2 regions of the Micromonospora sp. NPDC052213 genome follow, and region 2 is predicted to be linked to the other one. Evidence: riboswitches for the same ligand, from Rfam matches in the RefSeq annotation. Region 2 holds a riboswitch; the other holds the start of a gene.

Region 1 (10,723 bases), on a different contig from region 2:
CGGCCCGCCGGGCCGCGGGAGCGCTCCCCGGGATCAGCCCTGGGGCTGGCCGATGTCCACCATCCAGCTGGTGCCGAAGCGGTCGACGCACATGCCGAACTCGTCGCCCCACATCTGCTTCTCCAGCGGCATGGTCACCGTGCCGCCGTCGGCGAGCTTCTCCCAGTAGCCGCGCAGCTCGTCGGCGTCGTCGCCGCTGAGGCTGACGGCGACGTTGTTGCCCGGGTTGTGTTCCATCCCCGGCGCGGTGTCCGAGGCCATCAGGGTGTAGCCCCGGTCGGTCTGCAACATCGCGTGCATGATCTTGTCGGCCAGCGCGGGATCGTCGGTGCCGAACTCGCCGAAGGTGCTCATCGACAGCGAGCCGCCGAACACACGCTGGTAGAACTCCATCGCCTCCCGTGCGGTGCCCGGGAAGCTGATGTACGGGTTGAGCCGAGACGCCACAGCACCCTCCTCCGGTCGTGATGGCGTCATCGTCGCAGATCAGGGGCCGGGTGGGGGCGAGGCGCGCCCGCGTTCCGCGGCCCGTGGGAGCGGCAGGCCGTCCCACGGGCCGCGGGCGGTCAGTGCCGGAAGGAGTGGCGCACGACGCCGCCGACGAGGACGCACCACGTGTTGGTGGTGAGCTTGCCGTCGCGGGGCAGGCCGTGCAGCGCCTGGAGGTCCTGGACGGCCTTCTTGGTGGCGTGGTCGTACTCACCGGTGACGGCGACGTCCGCCCACCCCTTGAAGTTGAGCATGAACTGGGCGGCGCTGACCGGGATGCCGGCGGCGTCCTTGTCGAGCTCCGGCGCCAGCGTCTCCCAGGTCGGCGCGGTAAGGGTGGCGTCGACGTCGACCGGGATGCCGTTGCGGTACTGCCAGTCCTGCACGGCCGCGACGGTGGCGGCGTCGAAGACGCTGTTGACCGGCACGGTGTAGCCGCGGTGGGTCAGCAGGTACTGCACGACCCGCACCGACGGCGAGCCGACGAACCGCCACAGGTCCGGCCAGCGGCGGGCCGGCACGTCCGCCAGGTCGGTGTCGAGGGCCTCGAACACCCGGCGGCGCAGGACGGGGAACTGGCGGTAGAAGGCGGCGCCGGGGCACTGCGTGGTGCGGAAGTCCCAGTGCCCGAAGATGTCGTGGGCGTGCAGACCGTACTGCCGGCAGATGGTCGTGCAGAGCTTGACCAGCGAGTCCAGCAACGCCTCCGGCGGCGTCTCGGTGACGTACGTGCCCTCGTTCTCGATGCCGATCGCCCGGCCGTTCTCGCCCGGGCAGTGCGCCGAGATCATCTGCCGGTCGCCGGCCTGCAGCCGCTCCAGGCTGCCCCGGCGCCCCTCCATGACGTATCCACCGCGACTGACGGTGAAGTGCTGGCCGGTGTCGGACCAGCGGTTGCCGTCCATGTGCAGGTCCTGGCAGTCGCGGGCCAGCTTGATCGCCTGCGCCTCGGAGTAGTCGGTGACGTTCGGGAACGCCATGTGGTGCACGATGATCTTGTTGGTGGGGATGGCGCTGACCGACAGCGGGTCCGCCGGCGGACGCGCGCCCCACTCGTCGCAGCTGTAGATCCAGTCCAGGTCGGCGCCGGGGTCCGCCTGCGCGGCGGCCGGGAAGGCGAGTTCGCTTCCGACGACCGCGACCGCGGCGGCGCCGAGGCCGGCCCGCAGCAGGGTCCGACGGTCCAGTTCGGAGTGGTCGAGGTGCATGGCATCTCCTGTGCGGCCGGGTCGGGGGTGGGAAGGGGGTGCGTGAAAGGAAACTCCAGTGGCCGCCTGTGTTGTGGAAGATATTGCCCAGACCTCCGCCGCTGGTCAATAAGGAGTCGTCTGGGTGACCGTCCGTGCCGAGGTTGAGGATCACGGGCAGCGACGCGCAGGTGGCCGTGGGTCGTCGGGTTCTCCGACACCAGGGGTCCCGGCCGGTGGACGAGCCGGCTGCCCGGACCGCCGACAGCGCGGACCGCCAGGGGGCGTCACCAGGCAGCGCAGACCGGTACGGGCGGGTCAGCGGCGTGGACCGGCGTCCGGCCATCCTCCGACAGGGACGCTTCGCCGACGGTCGGGTGATCGGGTCGCACCGAGCGGGGGGACTACGGCACCGCGCGTCCGTACGTCGTCGGGCTCACCGACGGTCAGGCGGTCACGCTGGCGACGAGGTGTTCGGCCGTGCCCCTGACCGCCTCTCCGTCGGATCCACGACTGTCTGGCGTCCCGCGCCTACCTGGTCCTCCCCGGTGGGGCGCCGCGGCGGGTCAGAGCACCTGGGAGAGGAAGCGGCGCAGCCGGGGGTGCTCCGCCCCCTCGAAGATCGCGGCCGGCTCGCCGGCCTCCAACACCACGCCGCGATCCATGAACGCGACGGTGTCGGCGACCTCGCGGGCGAAGCCCATCTCGTGGGTGACCACCACCATCGTCATGCCGCCGGCGGACAGCTCGGCCATCAGCCCCAGCACCCCCTTGACCAGCTCCGGGTCCAGAGCCGAGGTCGCCTCGTCGAAGAGCATCACCTGCGGCCGCAACGCCAGCGCGCGGGCGATCGCGACCCGCTGCTGCTGCCCGCCCGACAGGTGCGCCGGCCGGGCGTCGGCCTTGGCCGCGAGCCCCACCAGCTCCAGGTGGTCGCGGGCGACCGCCGCCGCCTCGTCCTCACCAAGCTTCCTGATCCGGCGCAGCGCGAGGGTGATGTTGCGTAGCACGCTCATGTGCGGGAAGAGGTTGAACTGCTGGAAGACCATGCCGACCCGCTGCCGCAGGGCGTCCGGGTCGTCGCCCAGCACGCTGCGCCCGTCGAGCAGCACGTCGCCCCGGTCGGGCTCGATGAGCCGGTTGATGGCGCGCAGGAGCGTGGACTTGCCCGAGCCGGACGGGCCGATCACGCAGGCCGTCGCGCCCCGCGCGACGTCCAGGTCCACGCCGCGCAGCACCCGGTGCGACCCGAAGGCCAGGTGCACGTCGCGGACGCTCAGGCTCACCGAGGTCGTCGTGTCGATGCTCATCGCTGGTTTCCTCCCGCCGGGCCCGGCAGCGCCAGGTCGAGGTCGTCGTCGGCGTCGGCGTCGGCGGGCGCGGCGGCCTGCCGGCCGTGCCGCAGCCGCCGGTCGATCCAGTTCACGACGTGGGTCAGCGGCACGGTCAGCGCCAGGTAGAACAGGCCGGCCAGCAGCAGCGCCGACTGGTTGCCGGTGTTCGCCGCGTAGTCCTGCCCGATCCGGAACAGCTCCCGCTGGCTGGCCAGCAGGCCGAGGAAGTAGACCAGGCTGGAGTCCTTGATCAGCGCGATCAGCTGGTTCACCCAGGCCGGCAGCACCCGGCGGATGCCCTGCGGCACGATCACCAGGCGCATCGCCTCGCCCCAGGACAGGCCCAGCGCCCGGGCCCCCTCCAACTGGGCGGCCTCCACCGACTGGATGCCGGAGCGGAAGATCTCGCCGATGTAGGCCGCCGCGATCAGCGACAGCGCCAGGATGCCCAGGGGATACGGGTTGGGGCCCCACACCTCCATGCCCAGCGGCGCCAGACCGACGCCGATGAGCAGGATGGTCGCCGCGGCCGGCAGGCCGCGGAACACGTCGGTGTAGACCCGCGCCGGCCAGCGCAACCATCGGGTACGCGAGATGCCGGCGACGGCCAGCCCCATGCCCAGCACCGAGCCGAGCAGGGCGGCGGAGATCGCGAGGATCAGCGTGTTGGGCAGCCCGACCGTCAGCATCTCGGGCAGCGCCTCGCGCATGGAGTCCCAGTCGAAGAAGGTCTCCCACAGGGTGCTCAACGGATCCATCGTGTTCTCCTACCGTCCCGCTCGCTCGTCGTCAGTACGTGTCAGGAGGCGGCCGAGGCCGACGGCACCGGGACGGTGCCGCTGCCCGGCTTGAAGTCGGCGGGGATCGGGCGGCCCGGGTAGTACTGGGCCTGCAGGCGGCTCCACGTGCCGTCGGCGATCACCTCGTCGAGGCCCTTGTTCAGCGCCTCGCGCAGCTTGTCGTTGCCCTTGGCGAAGGCGTACGCCGTCGGGGCCGGGCTGAGCAGCTTCCCCGCCACCTTGATCTTGCCGTTGCTGTCGGCGGCCGACTTGTCGCCGATCTCGGCGGGGGCGATCCAGGCGTCGGCGGTGCCGGCCTTGAGCTGGTTGATCGCGCCGTTGTAGTCGGGCACCCGGACCGGGTCGAGGCCCTCGCCGGTGGCGTAGTCGTCCTGGACGGTGCCCTGGACGACCACGACCCGCTTGCCGGCGAGCTGGTCGAAACCGGTGATCGAGGAATTGGCCGGCACGTCGAGCCCGAAGTAGCCGAAATCGTAGCCGTTGCCGAAGTCGACGGTCTTCCTGCGGGCCTCGGTGATGGTGATCGAGGAGCTGCCGACGTCGAACTTACGGTTGTTGACCTGCGAGAGCAGCGCGGAGAAGTCCGTCCCGACGAACTCGACCTTCAGGCCGACCTTCGCGGCGACCGCGGTGAGCAGGTCGTTGTCGAAGCCGGTGAACTTGCCGTCCTTGAGGTAGACGTTCGGCGGGGCGTCGGTGAGCGTGCCGGTGCGCAGCACCCCCGGCTGGAGCAGGTTGTACGGGTTGTCGGTCGTCTCGGACGCGTCGTCGCCGCAGGCGGTCAGGGCGGTGGCGGCGAGGACGGCGGCGACGCCGAGGGCGGCGGCGCGGGTGAGGGCGGGAAGGAATCGCACAGGTGTCTCCGAAAGGGTCTCCGGCGGCGGGCACGGGCGTGCGTCGCCGGCGGTGCGCCCGGTGGGCGTACCGCTGGGGTGGTCCTGGGAAGGGGGTCTGGTGCGTGGCTAGCGCGGGTCGCCGGGGCGACACGAGGCGCTGCAGACCCGCATCATGTCGACGTGGCGGCGCCGGGTCAACGGCGGCGGGGCCGCGGCGGGGACCGTCGGTACGCAGATGCGGAAGGACATGGCTCTCCTCGGTCGTTGCTGACCTGGGAACCAGGCCACGCTTGCACCGAAGCTGCTCCGGTGCCTGGTCTTCACCCGGGGCACCCCTGCGCGGACGAGGGTTGCCGGCCAGCGAGCCGGGGCTTGACGCTGGCGCTCATGACCTGCCGACGAGGCTAGCAGCCCCCCGTGGTGGCGCGTCCAGCCGCTATGACCACCCTCACGTGGCGCCGCCCCGCGCGAGCGGAGACGGCGCCGACCCCAGCGGCGACCCGGCGGCGAAGCGGGGCCGAGCCCGGTGGCGAACCCACGCCGAACCCGGGCCGAACCGCCGGGCTCGGTCCCGGGCGGTCATTCCTCGATCGCGCCGCCCACGCGCCGCAGGTGCTGCCGGAAGGTGTAGCCGGGGTCGGTGGCCCGGCGGGCGCGGTAGTCGGCGAACCCGGTCTGCTCGCGCAGCGTCTCGCCGGCGACGCCGGCCGCGGCCCCCTCCAGCACCGCCAGGTCGCCGACGCACGCCTCGTCCGTCCGGCCGCCGTTGTCGATCACCAGCACGTCTCCGGGGGCCGCGCCCGCGTACGCCTCCAGGAACACGTCGACGCTGCCGTGGTGGCCACCCGCCCGGCGAGGCGGTGGCCGGGGACGACCGCCCGGATCCCGGCCGGCGCCGCGCGCCGCGGCACGCCCAGCCGTACGCAGGCGTCGGCGATCAGCGGCGTGGACAGGTCGGCGAAACGCTCCGGCATGGGGTCCTCCCGGCGGTGTCCGAGGCGTGGACGGTCATCGTAGGAAGGCCGGCCCGCGCGGCGGCCAGGTCCAATCCGGACCCGCTGGCCCGGCCGACGACGATCGTGACCGCAAGGGCGGGCGCCCCCGGCGCCGGCGAAAGCCGTGCCGTGTGCGGGGCCGGCAACGGATGCCGGGGCCCCGACTGGAGTTCAGCCGGGGCCCCGGTGTGGGGGTGCGCTGGTGGCGCCGTTGCCGCTAGAGCGTCAGCGTCCAGGTGTTGAGGTAGCCGGTGTCGCCGGAGGCGGCGTCCCGCACCCGCAGCTTCCAGGTGCCGTTGCGGGCCTCGGAGGAGAGGTTGACGGTGTAGGTCTGGTTGATGTTGTCGGTCGAGCCGCCGGTGCGGTTGTGCAGGGTGTAGGCGGTGCCGTCGGGGGCGATGAGGCTGACGACGAGGTCACCGATGTAGGTGTGGACGATGTTCACGGCGACAGTGCTGGTGGCGGAGGCGTTGCCGGAGCAGCCGCTGATGGTGATCGAGCTCTCCACCGTGGTGTTGTCGCCGATGCTGACGTCGGTGCCGTTCGTGCCGGTGCAGCCCGGGGGCGTCCCGCCGACCAGGTTGAGCGTCCAGGTGTTGAGGTAGCCGGTGTCGCCGGAGGCGGCGTCCTGCACCCGCAGCTTCCAGGTGCCGTTGGCGGCCTCGCCGGAGAGGTTGACGGTGTAGGTCTGGTTGATGTTGTCGGTCGAGCTGCCGGTGCGGTTGTGCAGGGTGTAGGCGGTGCCGTCGGGGGCGATGAGGCTGACGACGAGGTCACCGATGTAGGTGTGGACGATGTTCACGGCGACGGTGCTGGTGGCGGAGGCGTTGCCGGAGCAGCCGCTGATGGTGATCGAGCTCTCCACCGTGGTGTTGTCGCCGATGCTGACGTCGGTGCCGTTGGTCTGCGAGCAGCCGGGCGGCCCGTTGACCGTCAACGTGTACGACGCGGTCTGGGTGGTGACCGTGCCGGTGCCGGTGACGGTCACCGCGTAGGTGCCCGGCGCGGTGGTGCCGGTGGTGGAGATGGTCATCGTGGCGGAGTTGCCGGAGGTGACCGACGACGGGCTGAAGCTCGCCGTGGCTCCGGCGGGCAGGCCGCTGGCGGAGAACGTCACGTTCTGCGCGCCGCCGACCGTGGTGGTGGTGCCGACGGTCGCGGTGACCGCGCTGCCCGGGTTGACCGTTCCGGAGGTCGGCGACACCGACATGGCGAAGTCCTGCGTCGGCGTGCTGATGTTGCCGATGTAGAGCAGCTTGTTCGGTGAGCCGGTGCCCGGGTTGGTGACCTTGCCGTTGGTCGCGTCGTTGACGAGCTTGTCGCGGACCTGCTGCGGGGTGTACGACGGGTTGGCGGCGAGGACCAGCGCGGCCGCACCGGCCACGTGCGGGGTGGCCATCGACGTGCCGCTGATGGTGTTGGTGGCGCTGTCGCCGGTGTGCCACGCCGAGGTGATCGACGAGCCCGGGGCGAAGATGTCCAGGCAGGTGCCGATGTTGGAGTAGTCGGCCCGGGCGTCGGTGCTGGTCGTCGCCCCCACGGTGATCGCGTTGGGGGTGCTGGCCGGCGAGACACCGCAGGCGTCGGCGGAGTAGTCGTTGCCGGCCGCGATGGCGTAGCTGACGCCGTCGGCGATGGAGGCGGTCACCGCGTCGTTGACGGCCTGGTCCTTCCCGCCGCCGAGGCTCATGTTGGCCACCGCCAGCTCGCCGGGGTCGTGGTCGCCGGTGACCCAGTCGATGCCGGCGATCACCCCGGCGTACGTGCCACTGCCCCCGCAGTCGAGGACCCGGACGCCGACCAGGGTGGCGTTCTTGGCCATGCCGTACGCGGTGCCGCCCACAGTGCCCGCGACGTGGGTGCCGTGGCCGTTGCAGTCGTCGGCCGAGCCGCCGTCGACCGAGTCGAAACCGGTGACCGCGCGGCCACCGAAGTCGCTGTGCGAGAACCGGATGCCGGTGTCGATGATGTACGCCCGGACGCCGGAGCCGCCGTTCGGGTAGGTGTAGGAGTTGTTCAACGGCAGGTCGCGCTGGTCACTGCGGTCCAGGCCCCACGACGGGGTGGGGCTCTGCGTACCGGAGATCCGTACGACGTGGTTCTGCTGGACGTACTTCACCGACGGGTCGGCGGCCAGCCGCCGGGCCTGCGCGGCGGACATCCGGGCCTCGAACCCGCGCACCGTGTGCTGGAAGGTTCGGGCGACGGTGCCGTCGTGCCGACCGGCCAGGGCGCGGGCGTTGCCCGTGACCTCGGCCCGGGTCACCGCGGTGTCCTTGAACACCACGATGTACGAGCCGGAGACCGCGGTGGCGCCGCCGGCCTGGAGGATCTGCCCCTCGGCGGGAGCGGCGGTCGCTGGGGTGCCGAACGCCACCGCGGCGGCGACCGCGGCTGTTGCGACGCCCAGACGCCAGTGGCGCCTGGACGGGCGGGGGAGTGTCATCGGTCGTCCCTCTCCTGACGCCGGATCCCGTGCGGGGGGTGGTGCAGAGATCCGGGAATGTCGATCTGGTCGGAGGTGATGCTAGACGGCGATGCATTCGAATGTATAGATGAAAGAATTTCCGCGTTTCCTGCTGATTCCACGCGGATGTGAAGGACTTGCCATGCCGACACGCCTGTTTTTTCGACCTCGGTCGAGGGCGGCGTCCCACTCGTCGAGTAGCGGCCGGGAGTCCACGTGTCGGCCCGGTCGCCGACGCTCCTGCCGGATTGTCGGCCGTGGTGTCGCGCCGCGGCGGTCACCGCTGCGGCACGCCCGGCGGCGGCTCCGGCCCGAAGTGCACCCCCGCGATCGGGCCGCCGGGCGGCAGGAGGATCTCGAGCATCCGCTGCCGCCCGTCCGACTCCTGCCCGGGGCGGTCATGGTGACGCGGGTCTCGGCGTCCGCGGCCGGTCGGGGAAGGGCGTCGTCCTCCCGTTCCGCCCGCAGGGCGACGAGGTCGGTGACCTGGTCGGCGAGCTGCCCGAGCACGGCCTCCAGACCCATGGGGTTGGTCAGGTAGAGCTGCGGCATCGTCGCCGAGAACTCCCCGACCAGCCGGTCGCCCTCGTTCTGCCGGGCCTCGATCCGGTACGGCGGCGCGGCGTCGAGCGCCTCGGTGATCGCGGCGCAGTACGCCTCGCGGGCCTTGTGGAGGAGGCCGCGCAGCCGTGGCTCGAACGGGGGGAGGTACTGGCCCGGCCGGGCGAGGTCGGCCAGTTGGCGCAGGGTCGAGCCGAGCGCCACGGTCACCGCCCAGGCCATCTCCACGCCCCGGACCCGGCGCGCCATCGCCCGCGCGGTGGGCGCCGGCGCGGCGACCGCGCCTCACCATGGACATTCCGGTCATCGATTGCGCGCCCCGGGTCGTGGGCACGACCCGGGGCGGTTCGGTACGGGTGCGGGACCGGGGCGACCCGGTTCCGCACCGCGGATCAGTAGGTGACGCGTACGCCCATCTCGGCCCAGGTGAGCCGGCCGACGATGCCGTCGTCGGTGAGCCCCCGCATCCGCTGGTACCAGCGGACCCCCGCCTCGGTCTTCGCGTCGAAGCGGGTGCCCGGCGGTCCGCACCGCCGCGCGCCGACGAACCGCTTGACGTACGCCACGTCCTCGCCGGTGCTGCCGACGCGGACCGTGCGCGACCCCGGGGCCCGGCCTGCCGGCTGCGGCGCCGGCGGCCTGGTGGCGCTGCGGAGAGCGGTCAGGGTCTTCGGTCCGACGACGGCGTCGACCGTCAGCTTCTTCGACTTCTGGAAGGTCCGGACCCAGGCGGTGGTCTTCGGCCCGAACACGCCGTCGGCGGTGAGGCGGGCGCCCAGCCGGTTGGCGAGGGTCTGCAACTCCCGCACGTCGCTGCCCTTGCAGCCCGCCTGCAGGACCCGGTCGCCGAGCTTGGCGGCCCGGGCCGTGGCGACGCCCCAGGGGCGCAGGCTGTCCTCCAGGGCCCGGGCGTGGCTGACGCTGACGTGCAGGTGCTTGGTGTGCGGGTTGGATCCGGTGTAGCGCGCGGGCCGGAAGTCGCGGGTACGGCTCCAGATCAACCGGTTGTAGATCACGTACTGGGTGGACGGGTGCTCGATGCAGTGCCGGACGACCAGCAACGGGTCGATTCCGTCGATGTCGAAGTCCGCCGCGTTGACCGAGCGGTCGTCGGCGTCCGGGTTGTGGTCGGACTTGCGGGCCTGGTGGGCCGCGTCGCCGATCCAGCCGTCGGAGGCCTTGTCCCGGTGCGGCCAGCGGGTGTTGATCTCCTCGCGCAGCACGCGCAGCGTCGGGGCCAGGTGCACGCCCATCGTCACTCCTCCTCTGCCAGCGCCGCGAGCAGGTCGTAGTCGACGGCGTCGCCGATCAGCTGCTCCGGGTCGTCGTCCTCCTCGAACGTGGCCACCAGGTACTCGGCGTCGATGCTGGCGGTGTCCACCAGTGGTCCCCCCCCCTCTTCCGAATCGTCACCCTGCCGGCCGGATCCGGTCGGCCCGGCCGCGTCGCGGTGTGCGGTACGGGCGTCGCCGCCCCGGGTCGACGGCGGGTGACTGACCTTCTCGTGGGCAACCTTCCGGATCGCGGCGGCGGGCCGGCAAGGGGAGAGTCGCCTATTGGCATCACGACTGACCGACCGGTCGGTCACCGCCGCCGGACGACGGTCGACGGTCGTCGAACGTGTCCACTTCGGCCAGGCACTCCAGTGGCCGGGGAACACGTTTGACTGATCGATCGGTCAGCCGCCGGCCGCCGAGTCGTCGACCCGGTCGGCCGGGCGGGGCAGCCGCGTGCCGCAACGGGCGAGCGCGGCCTGACGCTTCGGACCGTCCCGGCGACGGCACGGTCGGCAACGTCCGAAGGGCGACAGAGTTTCGGGGTCGGTCGTCCGTAGCCTCCGGGAACTCCCGCGCCGGATCTACCGAGGAGGGCGCGAACCGAGGGGGGACGATGGGGTGGGTGGGCCACCCGGACCTGGCCGCCCTGCGGCCGCGCTTCACCGCCCCGGCCCGGGTGCTGCTGCGCTTCGCCGACGCGCTCGGCGCGCCGCGCGACGCGGACGCGGGCGTCAGCCCGGTGTGCGGCTACCTGGTGCCGTCGTCGGTGGACCGCAC
Region 2 (10,723 bases):
CATGGCCAGGGCCACCCGGGGTGTGAGCGCCCGGGTGGAGATGCTGGTCGCGATCGCGTTGGCGGCGTCGTGGAAGCCGTTGGTGTAGTCGAACGCCAACGCCACCGCGATCACCGCCAGCACGGCGATGAGTTCGGGGCTCACAGGATCAGGACTCCTTGACCGCGATGGTCTCGACGGTGTTCGCCACGTGCTCGAAGGAGTCGCAGGCGGCCTCCAGCTCGTCGGCGACCTCCTTCATCTTCAGCACGGTCAGTGCGTCGTACTCGCCGGAGAAGAGGCGGACCAGCAGCATCCGGTACGCCTGGTCGCCGTCGTTCTCGAGCCGGTTGCACTCGATCCAGTAGTCCTCGAGGTCCTTCATCGACTTCAGCCGCGGCATGGCCTCGGCGGTCAGCTTCGCCTGCGCGTCGAGGACGTTGATCAGCTCGTGCATCTCCCGGGGCAGCGACGGGATCTTGGTGAGCCCGTAGAGGTAGAGCAGGTTGCCGACCGCCTCGAGGTGGTCCATCACGTCGTCCAGCAGCGAGCCGAGCCGGTAGATGTCCTCCCGGTCGAACGGCGTGATGAAGGTGGAGTTGATCTTCTTGTAGAGCTCGTGGGTGATCTGGTCGCTGTCGTGCTCCACCTCGGTGAGCCGCTCGCTGACCGACTGCACCTCCACACCGGGCAGGGCCAGCTCGTTGAGCAGTTCGGTGCCCTTCACCAGGTTCTGCGCGGCCCTGGTGAAGAGCTCGTAGAAGGCGCCCTCGTTCGGGCGGAAGGAAAACTTCACAGCACGGACCTCGTCGTGTCGGTGGAAGGGTACGGCCGCCCGGAGGGATGCCCGACTGGGAATGCTAGGAAACGACGGAAGCGGGAATTCCGCGGCCTCCCCCTGGTCAGGCCACATTCATCGGTCGTTCACCTGTCGTTCACCTACGACGTTTCCCTCAGATCCCAGCAGCCGCTCCCGTTCCCGCCGGACGTCGAAACCGGCAGGCGGATACCCCGGATGCAGGGGTGCCGAACGTCTCCCTGAGCAGGTGCGCGACCGCCCGGTCGCGGTACCACCCGCGGTCCGCCGGCGCCGCGTACCAGCCCCGCCCCGTCCGCCCGTCACGGCGGGGCGGTGGACGGGTCGGGGTGGCGGGAGAATGGGCGAAGGCCGGTGCTGGGAGGTTCGCGTGCGGGATCTGGCGACGGAGTTCGAGGCCGAGCGGGGGCGGCTGCTGGCGGTCGCGTACCGGATGCTCGGCAGTCGTGGCGAGGCCGAGGACGCCGTGCAGGAGACCTGGCTGCGGTACGCCGCCGCGCTCGCCGACCCGGCGGCCCGCGCCGAGATCCGGCACCTCGGCGCCTGGCTGACCACCGCCTGCGCCCGGATCTGCCTGGACGTGCTGCGCTCGGCGCGGGTGCGGCGGGAGGCGTACCCCGGCCAGTGGCTGCCGGAGCCCGTGGTGACCCCGCTCGACCAGGGCCCGCGCACCGACGGCTTCGCGCCCGACCCGGCGGAGCGCGCGGTCCGCACCGACCAGGTCGGCACGGCGCTCATGGTGGTGCTGGAACGGCTCACGCCGGAGCAGCGGGTCGCCTTCGTGCTGCACGACGTCTTCGCCGTGCCCTTCCCCCGGATCGCCGAGGCGCTCGGCACGACCGACGCCGCCGCCCGCCAGCTCGCCTCCCGGGCCCGCCGGGCGGTGCAGGCGCCCGACGCACCCCGGGACACCGCCGACCCGGTCGAGCAGCGCCGGGTCGTCGCCGCGTTCGTCGCCGCCGTCGAGTCGGGCGACCTGGACGCGCTGGTGCGGGTGCTCGCCCCGGGCGTGGTCCTCATCGGCGACAGCGGCGGCCACTTCCCGGCGGCCCGCCGCCCGGTGGTCGGCGTCGACGCGGTGGCCCGGTTCGTCCTGGGCATCTTCGGCCGGGCCGGCCGCTACGGCGCCACGGTGCGCACCCGCCCGGTGCTCGTCGACGGCGTGCTGGGCATGCAGATGGAGACGGTGCACTCCGACGGCCGGCCGCTGCGGGTGGTCGCCGCCCTGGCGGTGGACGGCGGCCGGGTGACCGGGATCTTCCACCAGCTCAACCCCGAGAAGCTGCGCGCCGTGCCGCCGCTGGGGGCCGACGACGGCTGGCCGCCACGCTGGTGACCCCCGGCGCCGCGGCGGCGACATCCAGGTGCCGCGTCACCGACGCCCGGACGCCGCGTCGGTGCCCCGTGGGCCCCGTGTCGGTGGCGGCGCTCGGGCGCGCCCCGGCCACGGCGACCGCGCCGGCTCAGACCACCAGGGCGAGCCACTTCCGGTACGACGTGGCGAACGGCTCGGTGCCGTCGCCGAGCGCGCCGAGGAGCCACCGGGCCGCCGCCTCGGCCTCCGTCACCACGTCGTCCGGATAGCCGAAGCGGGCCCGGTGCTCGGCGAACTCGTCCTCGTCGCGCAGCTCGACCGCGCCGGTGGCCCGGCGGCGCACCACGTCCAGATCCAGGTCGATCAGGTGGACGGTGTGGTCGCTCTCCCAGCGGGCCGGGCTGGCGATGTCGCAGTAGACCTCGCTGGTGCGCGGCGGCGGGTTGAACATGCCGGTCCACCAGCCCTGGTGGGGCACCAGGAGCACGAACGGGATCTGCTCGACCGACGGCCGGCCGTGGTAGACCGACTTCGTGCCCTCGGTGACGCCGAGCCAGACGCCGAGGTCGTCCTCGGCCAGCCGACGGGCCGGGTAGTCGCGGTGGGCGCTGCCGTCGTACTTGCGGTAGATCACGCGGACCACGTCGCTCGGCATGAGTCGCACCCTAACCGATACCGCCCATCGGTCGCCGCACGGAAATTACCGGACTCGGCCCGTGGGATTCCGTACCGTGACGACGCCACGCCCGGATCGGCGCGGCCGGTGTCGGCGCCGGCGGGTACCGTCGCACGGTGACTCCGCGCCTCGCCACCGGTTCCGTTGCCCCCTCGCCCCGCACCGGAGGCCGCCGGCGGGGCTCCCGGCCGAGCGGGGCGGAGCTGCTCGCCGCCGCGGTCGGCGCGGTGCCCGGCGGCGCCGCGCGCCCGGGCCAGCAGCAGATGGCCACCGCCATCGAGGAGTGCGTGCAGGCGCGCGAGCACCTGCTCGTGCAGGCCGGCACGGGCACCGGCAAGTCGCTGGCCTACCTCACCCCGGCGCTGACCGTGGACGGCCCGGTGGTGGTCTCCACGGCCACCCTGGCGTTGCAGTCCCAACTGGTCGACCACGACCTGCCCCGGCTCGCCGACGCCGTGGAGCCGGTGCTCGGCCGCCGGCCCACCTTCGCCGTGCTCAAGGGGCGGCACCACTACCTCTGCCTGGCCCGGCTGGACAACTCCACGGAGGACGAGCCGGAGGACACGCTCTTCGACGCCCCGGCGGCGCGCCCCGGCGGCGGCACGAAGTGGCTCGGCGAGGCCGGGCGGCTCGGCAAGCAGATCCAGCGGCTGCGCGACTGGGCGGAGAAGACCGACACCGGCGACCGGGACGAGCTGGACCCGGGCGTCGACGACCAGGCGTGGCGGCTGGTCTCCATGCCGGCCCGGGAGTGCGTCGGCGCGGCCCGCTGCCCGTTCGGCGCGGAGTGCTTCGCCGAGGCATCCCGCGCCCGGGCCCGCGAGGCCGACATCGTCGTCACCAACCACAGCCTGCTGGCCGTGGACATGCTCGCCGGCCGGCACATCGTGCCGCCGCACAAGCTGCTCATCGTGGACGAGGCGCACGAGCTGGCCGACCGCGTCTCCTCGGCCGCCCAGGCCGAGCTGGTGCCGGAACTGATCGACCGCTCCGCGAAGCGGGCCCGCCCACTGCTGCGCCCGGATACCGCCGAGTCGCTCACCGCGGCCGGCGACGCCCTGGCGGTCGGGCTGGCGGAGGCGCCGGCCGGGCGGATCACCTCCGGGTTGCCGGCCGCGCTGCGCGAGGCGTGCACCCTGCTCGACGCGGCCACCCGGGCGGCGCTCGACGGCATCGGCGAGATCAAGGCCGACGACCCCGATCCGGTGCGCAAGCAGCAGGCCAAAGCGGTGCTCGACGAGCTCTCCGCCACCGCCCAGCGGCTGCTGGAAGAGGCCGACCACGACGTGGCCTGGGTGGAGAAGAACGACAACACCGGCCGCCGCGCGCTGGTGGTCGCGCCGCTGTCGGTCGCCGGCACCCTCGCCACCCACCTGTACGACGAGCGCACGGTGGTCGCCACCTCGGCGACCCTGACGCTCGGCGGCCGGTTCGACACGGTGGCCCGGGCGCTCGGGCTGGAGGCGCCCCCGGCCGACCCGCCGTCACCGGCCGCCGCGGCCCTGGCCGCCCGGGCCGCCGGCCGCTCCGACCAGGCGGGCCGCGCCGGGTCCACGCCGACCGCCGGGGCCGGGCCGGCGACCGGCACACCGGGGGTGCCGGCGACGTCGGGGCCCGGGTGGCGCTCGCTCGACGTCGGATCGCCGTTCGACTACGCGCGGCAGGGCATCCTCTACGTCGCCGCGCACCTGCCCCGGCCCAGCGTCTCCGGGCTGCCCGACGCGGCCGGCGAGGAGCTGCTCGCGCTGGTCACCGCGCTCGGCGGGCGTACGCTCGGCCTCTTCTCCTCGCGACGGGCCGCGCAGCAGGCGGCGGAGCTGCTGCGCGCGCGGACCGACCTGCCCGTCCTGCTGCAGGGCGAGGAGGCGCTGCCGCTGCTGGTGCGCCGGTTCCGGGAGGAGAAGGCGAGCTGCCTGTTCGGGGTGATGTCGCTGTGGCAGGGCGTCGACGTGCCGGGCGACTCCTGCCAGCTGGTGGTCATCGACCGGCTGCCCTTCCCCCGGCCGGACGAGCCGCTCGCGGCGGCCCGGGCCGCCGCGGTCGACGCCAACGGCGGGTCCGGTTTCGCCGCGGTGAGCGTGCCGATCGCCGCGGTCCGGCTGGCGCAGGGGGTGGGGCGGCTGATCCGGTCGACCGGCGACAAGGGCGTGGTCGCGGTGCTCGACTCGCGGCTGGAGACCGCGCGGGGCTACGGAGCCTTCCTGCGCCGCTCGCTGCCGCCGTTCTGGTACACCACCCGGCCGGAGGTCGCCCGCGGCGCCCTCGAACGCCTCGCCAAGGTCTGACCCGCCCCGGCGGGTCAGGGGGCCTTGGAGGCGACGACGACGGCGTCGGGCGGGGTGTCCGGAACGGTGCGGGCGGCGAGCCGGCGGACGGCCGTGTTCAGCACGGCGATCAGCGGCACCGAGACGAGCGCGCCGGTGATCCCGGCGAGGACCACGCCGGCCGCGATCCCGATGATCACCGCGAGCGGGTGGATGGCCACCGCGCGCCCCATGATCAGTGGCTGGAGGAGGTGCCCCTCCACCTGCTGCACCCCGATCACCACGCCGAGGATGATCAACGCGGTCACCAGGCCGCTGTCGACCAGCGCGACCAGGACCGCGACGACGCCCGACAGGGTCGCCCCGACGATCGGGATGAACGCCCCGAGGAAGACCAGCGCGGCGAGCGGGAAGGCGAACGGGATGTCGAAGACGACCAGGAAGATGCCGATGCCGACCGCGTCGATGAAGGCGACCAGCACGGTCGCGCGTACGTAGGCGACCAGGGTCGACCAGGAGGCCCGACCGGCGTCGTCGACCTTCCAACGGGCGGCCACCGGCAGCAGCCGGACCAGGAAGCGCCAGATCCGGTTGCCGTCACGCAGGAAGAAGAAGGTGGCGAAGAGCACCAGCAGCGTGCCGGTCAGCACCTCGGCCAGCGTCGCGGCCGTGGAGAGGGCGCCGCTGGTGAGCTTCTCGGTGTTGTCGTTGACCCACTTCTGGCCCTCTTCGATGTAGCGGTCGAGCTGGCCGTCGGAGAGGTGCAGCGGGCCCGTCTTGAGCCAGTCCTGGATCTGCCGGACGCCCTCCGACGACTTCTTGCTCAGCTCCGGCACGCCCTGGATGAACTCGTTCACCACCAGGGTCAGCGTGCCGATCACCGCGGCCAGGCCACCGACCAGCACCACCGCCGTCGCCAGCGAGCGGGGGAAGCGGGCCCGCAGCAGCCAGCCGACGGCCGGCGCGAGCAGCGCCGAGAGCAGCAGCGCGACCGCCAGCGGGATGACCACGATCTTGATGGTGCCGACGATCTTCATCAGCGCCCAGGCGACGCCGCCGATCACGATCAGCCGCCACGACCAGGCGGCGGCGATCCGCAGCCCGTGCGGCACGTCGGCGTCGTCCCGGCTGGAGGTGGAGGTGTGCACCGCCGCCGGCGCCTCCGCCCCGACCACGGTCGCCGACGGCGCCGCCGCCGGCCCCGGGGACGCCGGCGAGGCCACCCCGGCCGGCTCGGAAGCGTCGACCGGGTCCGTACGACGGGGGCGCACCGATTCCCGGCCCGACTCGTACGCGCGACGGAGCCGTCCGCGTACCCGCTCGAAGCGGCTCAAGCGCACCTCCTGGCTTCAGAACCTGGCCGTGCCCGCCCCGGTGGGCGGACAGGATACGTCCGACCACGCCACCGTAGGGCAGTTCCGCCACCCAGTGCCCCCCGCCCCCGGCGCGTAACCGCTCACGGTCGCCCGACCGGGACACGGTAGCGTTTCCGGCGTGACCGCCGACAAGAATCTCGACTCCGGCCTGCCGATCCGCCTGCTGCACGACCGCGTGCTGGTGCGGATGGAGGGGAGCGAGGGTGAGCGCCGCTCCACCGCCGGCATCGTGATCCCGGCGACCGCCGCCGTGGGCAAGCGGCTCGCCTGGGCCACCGCTGTCGGGGTGGGGCCGAACGTCCGCGCCATCGTCTCGGGCGACCGGGTCCTGTTCGACCCGGACGACCGCTCGGAGGTCGAGCTGCACGGCCGCGGGTACGTGCTGCTGCGCGAGCGCGACGTGCACGCCGTGGCCGCCGAGCGCGTGGAGGACAACTCCACCGGCCTCTACCTCTGAGCCCTCCCCGCCCGCCCCGCCGCGCGCGGCTGCGGGCGCCGGTGTCGTTTGCGGCGCTCCCGGCCGGGAAGCCAGCCGCACCACCGGCCCTGGGGAGGGACGATGCCGGTATTCGTGAAGAAGCTGCTGCTCTGGGGAAGCGTCGCGTTCCTGATCTACTTCATGGCGTTCCGGCCCGAGGGCGCGGCCGAGATGTTCAAGGCGATCGGGGCGGGGCTGATGGCGATGGCGCAGGGCCTCGGCGACTTCCTCACCAGCCTGATGACCTGACGACCCGGGCCACCAGGAAGCGACCCGGGGCGCCGCCCCAGCGGTGACCGCCGGCCGGGAGCGGGTCAGTGGTGGCCGGGCGGCCGGGGACCGGAGTCAGTGGTGGCCGGGCGGCCAGGGACCCGCGGGTCGCGCGCCGGGCCAGCCGGGCGGGCCGTAGCCGGGGGCCCCGTAGCCGGCGGGGAAGGCCGGGGGCGGCGGGGCGAGCACCACCGGGATCGGCACCACCGGCTCGTCCGGCGCCTCGACCGTCCGCTGCGAGCCGTCCGGGAACCGCAGGTGGTAGCGGTGCCCGTCCCAGATCCCGGCCGGCGCCTGCGGATCCCTCCCCACGAAGAACGACCGGTACGCGGCGATCGCCTCCAGCAGCTCCCGTTCCTCCCGCGCCGTCCGTTCCCGGTCCACCGGCCTGCGGTCCAGGCCGCGCAGCGCGCCGTCGCGCAGCAGCGCCAGCCGGGTCGCCGCGAACTGGTAGCCGCGCATGGCCCGCACGCCGGCGTCCCCGGCCACCCGCTTGGCCCACACCCGGGCCGCGTGCCGTCGCCCCAGGCTGCTCAGCGCCGCCACCTCCGGCGGGGTCAGCCAGCCGGCCCGAACGTAGTCCGGCAGGGTGCGCTCGGTGAGCCGCCCCTCCCAGGCCCGCAGCCACAGGGCCAGCCCGACCATGCCGAAGAAGATCGGCACCATCACGCCGATGAAGCCGTACAGCATGATCAACGCCTCACCGGTGGCCTGGGTGAGCGTGGGCAGCAGGTTCCACAGGCCGTGCAGCATCATCGCCAGCAGCAGGCCGGCGATCGGGGCGAGCACCCGGACGCGCCGGTCGGCGGTGCGGGCGGCGATGCCCAGCCCGACCCCGGTCATCGAGGTGAACAGCGGGTGGGCGAAGCCGAAGAGCAGGATCCGGACGATGAAGATCGCGATGACCTGCTGCGTGCCGGTCGCCGGGCCGTACCGCTCGACGCCGGTGGCGTAGCCGTAGCCGCCCAGGTAGAGGATGTTCTCCACCATGGCGAACCCGATCGCGGAGAGCCCGCAGTAGACCAGGGCGTCGGTGATCCCGGAGATCTCCCGTCGGCGGAAGATCAGCAGCAGGATCGGCCCGAGCGCCTTGGTGAGCTCCTCGATGAACGGCGCGACCAGCACCGCCGTCAGCGCGGTCGGCAGCCCCCAGTCGTCGAAGAGCCCGGACGAGAACTCGTTGACGGTCAGCGAGGCGGCGGTCGAGACGAACGCGCCCCAGGCGAAGCAGAAGATCAGGTATTTCAGCGGTTCCGGTTCGTACCGGTCGAGCCAGAGGAAACAGCCCACCAGCACCGGAACCGGCAGGATCGCCGCGACCAGGCCGATCAGCAGCGCCTGCACGCCGAGGCTCTCGCCGAGCGTGAAGACCATGAACACCGCGCAGGCGGCGATCAGCAGGACGACCCCGGCCAGCACCAGGGCCCGCCGCCAGCCCAGCCGGCGCAGCGGCATCCGGGGAGCGGCCGCGCCCGACGGCGGGACGGCGGGCACGGTCGGCGACGACGGCAGGGGTGCGCCGGGCGGGGTGTCGGCCATGCGGTCAGCGTAGTCACCCCCGGCCGGCTGGACCGGGCGCATCCGCGCGCTATGCTGCCGGCAGGTCACGAGCGCCAGCGTCAAGCCCCGGCTTGCTGGCCGGCAACCCTCGTCGAGGTTCGCGGTGGGGTGCCCCGGGTGATGACCGGGCCCGGCCCGATTCGCGTGCCGGGCAAGCGCGGACCCCGCCCGGTGTGCCCACCCGGGGTCCCCGGACCCGGAGGTCGGCCGATGACCGTCACCCTCGTACCCCCGCCCGCGCCGCACCCGACGCGGGCCGCGCCGCCGCCCGCGGCCGCCGGGCCGCTCGACGTGCTCGGCGTGCCGGGCCAGGTCAACCTGGACTACGCGGCCACCGCGCCGTGCGCGCGGGCCGCCGCCGACGCGGTGGCCGAGCTGCTCCCCTGGTACGCCAGCGTGCATCGCGGCGCGGGGGCGCTGTCGCGGCGCTGCACCCTCGCCTACGAGCGCGCCCGGCAGACCGTCGGCGACTTCTTCGGCGCCCGCGCCGGCGACCACGTGATCTTCACCCGCAACACCACGGACGCGCTGAACCTGCTGGCCCGGGTGCTGCCCGCCGGCACCACGGTGGTGACCTTCGGCGGGGAGCACCACGCGAACCTGCTGCCCTGGCCGCGCGGATCGGTCCGGCTGCCGGTGCCGCGGGAGCCGGCCGAGGCGGTCCGGGCGCTGGCCGCCGCCCTCGCCGAGCTGCGCCGGCCGGGCGCGGCGGGGGGCCCCGGCGCCGACCACCGCCCGCCCGTGCTCGTCGCGGTGACCGGGGCGAGCAACGTGACCGGCGAGCTCTGGCCGGTGGCGGAGCTGGCCCGGGTGGCCCGGCGGCACGGGGCCCGGATCGCCGTGGACGCCGCGCAGCTCGCCCCGCACGCGCCGGTGGACGTCGCTGCCCTCGACGTCGACTACCTCGCGGTCTCCGGCCACAAGCTGTACGCGCCGTTCGGCGCGGGGGTGCTCGTCGGGCGGGCGGACTGGCTGGACGCCGCGCCGCCGTACCTGGCCGGCGGGGGCGCCACCGGTCACGTCGGCGCGGCCACCCACGACGTACGCTGGGCGACCGGACCGGCCCGGCACGAGGCGGGCACGCCGAATCTGCTCGGCGCGGTCGCCCTCGCGGCGGTCTGCGGCGCCCTGGCCGGGGCCGACCGGGCGGCGTTGCACGACGCCGAGCAGGCCCTGCTGGCCCGGCTGCGCCGCGGCCTGGCGGCCCTGCCGCACGTGGTCGAGCTGCGCACCTTCGGGCCGGACGCGCCGCGGGTGGGCATCGTGTCGTTCGTGGTGGCCGGCCGGGACTCGGCGGACGTGGCGGCGGACCTGGCCGGCAACCACGACATCGGGGTGCGCGACGGCCTCTTCTGCGCCCACCCGCTGGCCCGGCGACTGCTCGCCGAGGCGGCGGCGCGCAGCGGCCGGCGGGACCTGCCGCCGACCGCCCTGCGCGCGAGCGTCGGCCTGGGCAGCACGGCGGAACACGTGGACCGGCTGCTCGCCGCCCTCGCCGCGGCGGCCTGAACGACCGCCGCCGGTCGGCTGACCCGCGGGCCGGCGGGTCAGCCGACCGGCGGGGCGGTGGGCGGCTTCGGGGCGGCGGCGGGCTCGGCCTGTCCGCTCGGGGTGTCCTGCTCGCCGAAGGACTCCCGGACCAGGCGGTTCGCCTCCTCCTGGCTGATCCCGGAGGCCACCAGCAGGTCGCTGGCCGTGGTGCGCACCTGCGCGATCACCACGCTGCCGGAGAAGCCCACCCCCTCGCCGTACGCCCGGCCGGCCTCGCTGACCGCGCGCAGCGCCCGCTCCCGTGCCTTCTCCGGCTCCTCGCCGACGGCGAACTCGTGCTTGAGCAGACGTACCGACTCGGCGAGGTGGGCCGCCGCATCCGGCATCGGCTCCGGCACGGGCTCCTCGTCCTCGATCATGGTGACCGCGCGCCGGATCAGCGTGCCGGCGTTGCGCATCGCCCGGTCGATCGGGTCGGCGGCCTCGGCGTAGTGGGT

The links. Region 2 has a riboswitch for S-adenosylmethionine ahead of AB0L34_RS00975 (aminotransferase class V-fold PLP-dependent enzyme). Riboswitches for the same ligand answer to the same signal wherever they lie in the genome.
Region 1: another riboswitch for S-adenosylmethionine. It lies ahead of AB0L34_RS24380 (ABC transporter substrate-binding protein); the one in region 2 lies ahead of AB0L34_RS00975 (aminotransferase class V-fold PLP-dependent enzyme).

The regions. Positions count from the first base shown of each region.
Region 1 covers NZ_JBFAVI010000123.1:10,067-20,789, forward strand. Annotated here, with positions in the region: gene AB0L34_RS24360 (VOC family protein) at 34-447, opposite strand; gene AB0L34_RS24365 (N-acetylmuramoyl-L-alanine amidase) at 567-1,697, opposite strand; gene AB0L34_RS24370 (amino acid ABC transporter ATP-binding protein) at 2,243-2,980, opposite strand; gene AB0L34_RS24375 (amino acid ABC transporter permease) at 2,983-3,768, opposite strand; gene AB0L34_RS24380 (ABC transporter substrate-binding protein) at 3,810-4,664, opposite strand; SAM riboswitch class IV at 4,928-5,039, opposite strand; gene AB0L34_RS24385 (hypothetical protein) at 5,226-5,468, opposite strand; gene AB0L34_RS24390 (hypothetical protein) at 5,420-5,620, opposite strand; gene AB0L34_RS24395 (S8 family peptidase) at 5,859-8,087, opposite strand; gene AB0L34_RS24400 (hypothetical protein) at 8,169-8,918, opposite strand; gene AB0L34_RS24405 (peptidoglycan-binding protein) at 9,062-9,922, opposite strand; gene AB0L34_RS24410 (hypothetical protein) at 9,925-10,050, opposite strand; gene AB0L34_RS24415 (DUF3892 domain-containing protein) at 10,569-10,723, shown strand, end outside.
Region 2 covers NZ_JBFAVI010000002.1:38,217-48,939, forward strand. Annotated here, with positions in the region: gene AB0L34_RS00930 (inorganic phosphate transporter) at 1-144, opposite strand, end outside; gene AB0L34_RS00935 (DUF47 family protein) at 149-775, opposite strand; gene sigJ (RNA polymerase sigma factor SigJ) at 1,167-2,132, shown strand; gene AB0L34_RS00945 (DUF402 domain-containing protein) at 2,260-2,766, opposite strand; gene AB0L34_RS00950 (ATP-dependent DNA helicase) at 3,051-5,072, shown strand; gene AB0L34_RS00955 (AI-2E family transporter) at 5,087-6,385, opposite strand; gene AB0L34_RS00960 (co-chaperone GroES) at 6,546-6,884, shown strand; gene AB0L34_RS00965 (hypothetical protein) at 6,987-7,154, shown strand; gene AB0L34_RS00970 (PrsW family intramembrane metalloprotease) at 7,251-8,756, opposite strand; SAM riboswitch class IV at 8,778-8,899, shown strand; gene AB0L34_RS00975 (aminotransferase class V-fold PLP-dependent enzyme) at 8,946-10,244, shown strand; gene AB0L34_RS00980 (FUSC family protein) at 10,283-10,723, opposite strand, start outside.